Regions from separate parts of the Paraliobacillus sp. JSM ZJ581 genome, predicted to be linked through region 2. Evidence: riboswitches for the same ligand, from Rfam matches in the RefSeq annotation. Region 2 holds a riboswitch; the other holds the start of a gene.
What was found. A riboswitch is a leader RNA that binds a small molecule or an ion and turns the genes downstream of it on or off. The one in region 2 is predicted to bind thiamine pyrophosphate.

Region 1 (3,426 bases), on a different contig from region 2:
TGGCACGAATAATAACCCATCCTAATATTGAACTAAGTAGTACACATAAAATAATAATACCTACTGTAGACCAAAGTAAAAATTGATAATCGGACGCTACTTCCTCTCTCATCCGTTCATTTTCTTCATTGTACAGTTCACCAATTACATCCAAGTTCTCTTCCATAACATTGAACTTATCATATCCTTCTCCATAAGAAAGAAGCATCCCCTGTTCACGAACAACAGGATCTGTAGAAGAGATATTTTCAAGAATACGATCTGATATAGCTTCATATTCAGCTTCCGCTTCTTTATACGCTTCTATAAATTCCAGTTCTTTCGGCAGATTCATATTTTGTGCTACATACTCATTAAATCTGGAATCTGCTTGTTCTTTTTGTTTTTCATAGTCTTCTAGATGACTTTTAAACTCATCCGTACCAGGTTCATACATATGTAGTGCTCTTTCAGCGGTTATTCTTTGAAAAAGATCCAGCCCTACCGCTCGTATTAGCTCGGTATTTTTTGCATGGTGATGTAAACTTATTTCCAACGAACGTTGAACTTTATGCAAATTGTATAAGCCTGTCCCTCCAATAAATAGGTTCGTTAAAATAGCAACTGCAATGGTAATTAATATTTTGGAGCGAATTGAAATTTTATTCAATGCTTTTCCCATGAGACCTAAACGCCTCTGTCCTTTCATCTTTCCTTCTCCTCCTCGAAAATAATTATGTAAATCTTGACAAGGAGTTCTCATTTTCAAAAAAAAAATTGAAGTAGAAAACACATGTATATTTTACCACAATAGGATAAGATTATCTAGTTCAAAAGAATGAGCAAACAGTTCTATCAGATAATCATTCTTGTTCTTATACTTGCAGTTGTGTTATACGAGATAACTGTTGCCATAACTTTCCGTTATTCTAATAGATTTAAAAAGATTAATCCAAGCATTGTAACAATTATTTCTTCTTCCTTTCTCTTGGCTATTAGTCTTCTATACTGATTAAATATCGGTATTGGTTAGGCTATATAGGCAGACGTTTGAGAGAAGAAACTATGGATTCGTAATATAGTCCAATTTAATCATTTTCCTTAAAGGTGCTTTTCGTCTGTCATTATATCTTTATAAATTAAAAAACAATTGTCTAGTATACGCCACCTTTCAAGGGGTTAAGCTACTAGTTCATTGTCAAACCACCATCTACTGTGAAATTCTGACCTGTAATACCGTTTGCATATTCCGAAGATAGATAGACGACCAGATTTGCCACATCTTGAGGTGTAGTTACCTTCTTTAATGGTGTTGATTGAGCAATCAAATCGAATACTTCTGGTGTTGTAACAGCACTAGCATTTGTTGTTTTTAATAATCCACCTGAAACAACATTTGCTTTTATACCATATCCCCCTAATTCAGAAGCAATATTACGAGTAAAGCCGATTAATCCAGCTTTTGCTGTTGTATATTCATGATAAGGTACAACAGGGTTTTGATATAAATTAGTACCTATACTAATAATACTTCCATTGTGTCGCTCAATAAATTGAGGTGCGACACTTTGAACTACATTAAATGCTGCTTTTAATGTCCCATCTATTTGTTTTTGGTAATCATCCCAAGTGAGTTCTGTAAAAGGTTTCTGTTTGTTTGGATCAAATTTAAAATTTACTAATGCATTGTTGACGACAACATCTATTTGACCAAAATAGTCGGTTGCCTTTTTTATCAATTCATCTACTTCTTTACGATTTGTCACATCAGCTCGAATTGCAATAGCATTCTCTTCACCAATCTCTGAAACGAGCTTCTCAGCAGCATCTTTACTTTTATAGTAATTGATAACCACTTGAAATCCTTGTTGTGCCAAAGTTTTTACAATAGTTGCCCCTAAACCTCTACTACTACCGGTTACTAATACTGTTCTAGTCATCATACCCACCTCTATATTTTTATTTTGATAAAACAAAAAAATACGCAACCTTTTCATAGGAAAATTGCGTAAAACAAATAACTACATGTATATATAGAGTTCGCTCTTTAAGTATGTAATTAGGTTCTACACTTTCCTACGCTAGTGTTAGCTAGTTCAGGTTCAAAGGGTTTGAGGTAATACTCATCTCAGTTAAATAACACCCCTAGTGCGTACTATTAAATTATATTACATGTTATCGTTTTTAGAAATTTAAGTCAACGAATTATGTTTTATTAGCATAATTCGTTGACTTAGTTAGTTTAAAATTAACATGCGTTTTAACATAATTTACTTATTGATCCTGCTCAAAATCACATGACAAATACTGCTTCTACTCTTACCCTTAGACCACTTTGGATCCCTAATGTCCTATTTTTTAGACAAAAGTGATATGCATGTCCAGACACATTTATTTTGTGATAAGTGATTTTATTTGTATTGTTTTTCCGGATTCTCTAACAAATATTTGAGCGATATGTTCGCCTTTTTTCAATTCATCTGTGATTAACAGGTGGATTGCTCCTTTTGGTAGATTATTCAAATCATATTGTTGCACATATTCGCCATCTAAATAAACCTCCATTACACCACCCGTATTATTTAGATGTAATGCTAGTAAATCACCAGTAAATTCATAGCGAATCGAATGATTTATTGTACTAGATGAGTAATAATCATCCACTAAAACAAATCCATCTGATTCCTTTGGTGTATTAATAGAACGAAAATCATCATGCTTGGTCAACTGATGTAATGGATCGATACGTGCATAAGTGATTGTTTTATTGTTGATAACATTTTCATTAATCGTGTTAAAAATCGATTCAGCATATAAATTATATCCTTCTTCGTTAGGGATTCCCTCTTCAGTTGTTATTTGCGCAATAGACTTCCCAGTAGTATCAAACACTTCCTCACCATCAATGGAAAAAACGCCATAATAATCAGATGTTTTTTCAATAGCATTTACATACTTCTCATTATTCTTTAAGCCATTTTCAATAAATGTAAAGACTTCTGCTCGAGGTTGATCAGCAATTACTCGATTAAGTAGGGTTTCATAATTTTTTTCGAATTGCTCTAGCGTTAAACGATCGATATCATGTTTGCCAAAAACGATCATTACTAAATCCTGTTCTATTTCTTTCTTTCCCTTCTCGTACATAAATAACCCATCGAACACATCTGCCCCTTGTTTCGTAATTTGATGTTGATACACTTTATTATTGTATTTCTTTTCTATTCGACTACTTATTTGCTGTTGCAATGTTTCTTCCTCATCTAAACCATTCCCAATGACCATGAAATGAATTTTCTTCTCATTGATTAGTTTCGTATAAAAATCTCTATTTTCTTGCTCTGATTGGTGCACTCTTTGCTCCATCTTCTTCTGCGCTTGCTTACTTATTGTTTTCAATTTTTGATTGTATTGTAAACTACCATAAACTATTAGGCCAACAAAAAT
Region 2 (3,426 bases):
TTGTGCTTCTAATCCTACTAATTGACTAACTTCTCCAGCATTTCCGCGAATCATCGTTAGTTTTACTTCATTTAAAATTCGTGATGCTACTTGATTGCGATACGGTGTTGCACCTACACCAACTGGATCAAGAACAACTGGAATGCCTTTTTCATTGGCAGCTTTTCCAGCTTCGATCATCACATCAGCTTGGTCCCCCGTTAATGTGCCAATGTTTAATAACAAGGCATCCGCATTTTTTGCCATATCCGCAGCTTCTTCCATTGCGTTAGCCATCACAGGTGAAGCACCTATTGCATACAATCCATTCGCAGTAAAATTTACAACTACTTCGTTCGTAATATTATGAACCAACGGATTTTTCTGACGAACAGCATTAATCAGTGTTGTTAGACTCATTATTATTTCCCCCTTGATTTGGTAGTCCTTGTAATCGATAACCCCAGTGATTCGTTGGACCATTCCCTTTCCCGATGTTTAATGGATAACGAATCGCATCAGTAATAAATTGTTTGCCTAATTTTACTGCTTCCAATGTTGATTTCCCTTTTGCAAGTTCAGCTGTAATGACAGCTGAGAACGTACACCCTGTACCATGTGTATCTTTCGTCTCTATTCGATTGACCGCTAAAAAATGAAATTCCCTATCATAAAATACATCAACTGCTTTTCCATCTAAATGTCCACCTTTAACAACTGCAGATGTTGCACCTAAATCTTCCACAATGACTTTGGCTGCTTTTTTCATATCTTCTTCATTTTTAATGGTAAAACCTACTAAGATTTCAGCTTCTGGAATGTTTGGTGTGACAACCGTTGCTTTAGGTACTAATGTATCTCGAATCACCTTGCGCGAACTCTCTTCCATTAAAGCATCTCCACTAGTAGAAACCATTACTGGATCAATCACATACGGTATACTGTCTGGTGATACATATGTTGCAATAAGCTCCATCATTTCAACTGTAGAAAGCATGCCTGTTTTAATCGCATGAGGTTTGATATCTTGAAAAACAGCATCTAATTGTTTTTCAATAAAATCAATTGGCAGATGATGCACAGCTTGTACCCCTTGTGTGTTTTGTGCAACGGCAGATGTTAGTACACTCATCCCATACACTTCACGTTCTTGAAAAGTTTTTAAATCGGCTTGAATACCAGCACCACCTGTTGGATCCGTCCCCGCAATAGTTAGTGCATGAACAATATTGCTCATTTATTCTCCTCCTCTGCAATCGAATACATACCAAATAAGAAAAACCACTCCTAAGCAATGGAGTGGTTGAATGCATTTATCTATCTTGTTGCATCAATTCAATGAACCGACTCCACTTTCCTACGCTGGCATGACCCAGTTCAGGTTCAAAGGGACCAAAGAATACTCTTTATCTCAGCCGGTAGGCGCCCCTAGTGGTTTCTATTTATTCATAGTATAATCTAAATTAATCATTATTTCACTTATTTGTCAAATATGCGGCATAACTTTTAAATCACACATCATGATTTATACTTATATGAAAGAATTGATTTGTTAGTAATCTTTAGACACGAAGCCTCGCCAGTGGAAAGTGAAGTATCTAAAAATTACCGTAGCATTAACATTTACTATGAATAATCTAAGATCACGTAAAATATTCAACAAAAGCAGTTGGAAATAATTTTTTAATTGTTTCAATAAACACTTGTTTCATCTCTTCTTGCTCTTGATCCGTGTAGACATACTTCCATATCCCATATCTTCCCCATTTGGTTTTTCGCTTCGATTCATTTAATTCCAATTTTGTCATTGGATAATTTTTTTGAATCACTCGTTTTGCCGGTTTTGTAAAGCGATGTTGGATAAGCTCAAAGGTTAAATCTTTCTTTGCTTCAGGAGGAAGTGTTGCCTCTAATTTTTCTAACATAGAAATATAACCTTCTCTCCACCCATCATGTAAATATATAGGCGCAATAATAAAACCTAATGGATAACCTGCCTGTGCAACCTTAGCAGCGGCTTCCAATCGCTCATGTAATCTAGAAGTACCCGGTTCAAAAAACTTAATGACATAATCATCATTTATACTAAAACGAAAGCGTGTCTTTCCTTTATGATCAGCATCTAAAAGATGATCAACATGAGCAAATTTTGTTACAAATCGTAATCGACCATGATCGGACTGACCAAAATATTCAATTGCTCCTTTTAACGTATGTGTTAGATGATCAATCCCAACAATATCAGATGTACAAGAGGCTTCAAAGCGAGTTATCTCAGGTGACCTTTCCTTCATGTATGCTTCCGCAGCATCAAAAATTTCTTCGGTATTCACATACGTGCGAATATACGGCTTACTTCCCATCGTTGTTTGTAAGTAACAATAATGACAGTGCCCCATACATCCTGTCGCAAACGGTATTGCATATTCTGCAGAAGGCTTTGACGTATCAAATTTTAATGTTTTTCTGAGACCCACCACAAGTGTTGATTTAGCGTTACGATACTTTTGAAAATCATTATCTCCAGGTAAATTGCGAACTTGATTATGTGACGTCGTTTCTCTAATTTCTATATCCATATTAGAAAATTTTTCATACAATGACTTCCCTAATGGATAATCCATTGCTTTAGGTTCAAAATAAACTAATTGAGGGACAAATGGCTTAACCATCGTATCCCTCAACTTCCGTATTACCGAATGCTTGTTGGAAAGCTACCTCTGCCTCATGCTCTGTTTGATAAATAGCAACTTCCTCAGAAAGCGGGTAATATGTTTCATACATGAATAATGCTAACTCATTTGGACGATTAGGATGATTTACCACTGCAGCCTGCTGAACATTGGCAACACCTTGAACATGTGGATTTCTTATAATCACATAAGCAACGTCACCTGGATGAAAAGATTTGTTTTCTATTTCCATATCTTTCACCTAACTTTCTTTAAGTTAGGTGTAGTGTCTCCTGAATGAAAAAAAATATTATTTAGGTATACCAATGGCATTTAATGGCCAAATACGAAAGACAACATCACCGATAACCGAATCTTCTTCAATAAAGCCAAACCTACGACTATCTCTACTGACTGGACGATTATCACCTAAAACAAATAAGTATCCATCTGGCACCACCGTCTCTCCTGTTATTTGTTCCAGTGTGAAATTTTCCGTAAAAGAATTACCGAAAAAAGCTTGCTTCTCATCGGTTAAATATTCTTCTTGATACGCTGTTCCATTAATATATAGTACATCATCCTTCATTTCAATCGAGTCGCCTGGTAATCCGATTACTCGCTTCACATAATTTTCATCGGCATCTGGGGCTTGAAAAGCAATTTCATCAAATCGATCAATTGGAGTGACCTTGCTAATCATAATACGGTCTCCATCTTGAAATGTTGGAAACATGGACTCTCCTTTGACAATCGAAGGCGTTATTAAAAATTC

Region 1: it holds a riboswitch for thiamine pyrophosphate, as region 2 does, so the genes downstream of both, ACH6CY_RS03590 (3-oxoacyl-ACP reductase) here and thiD (bifunctional hydroxymethylpyrimidine kinase/phosphomethylpyrimidine kinase) in region 2, are expected to answer to the same signal.

Annotation. Positions count from the first base shown of each region.
Region 1 covers NZ_JBISEP010000003.1:142,962-146,387, forward strand. Annotated here, with positions in the region: gene ACH6CY_RS03585 (methyl-accepting chemotaxis protein) at 1-688, opposite strand, end outside; gene ACH6CY_RS03590 (3-oxoacyl-ACP reductase) at 1,167-1,919, opposite strand; TPP riboswitch at 2,036-2,136, opposite strand; gene ACH6CY_RS03595 (SGNH/GDSL hydrolase family protein) at 2,371-3,426, opposite strand, start outside.
Region 2 covers NZ_JBISEP010000005.1:92,397-95,822, reverse strand. Annotated here, with positions in the region: gene thiM (hydroxyethylthiazole kinase) at 1-399, opposite strand, end outside; gene thiD (bifunctional hydroxymethylpyrimidine kinase/phosphomethylpyrimidine kinase) at 377-1,216, opposite strand; TPP riboswitch at 1,317-1,419, opposite strand; gene splB (spore photoproduct lyase) at 1,623-2,651, opposite strand; gene ACH6CY_RS04945 (transcriptional regulator SplA domain-containing protein) at 2,644-2,904, opposite strand; gene lepB (signal peptidase I) at 2,962-3,426, opposite strand, start outside.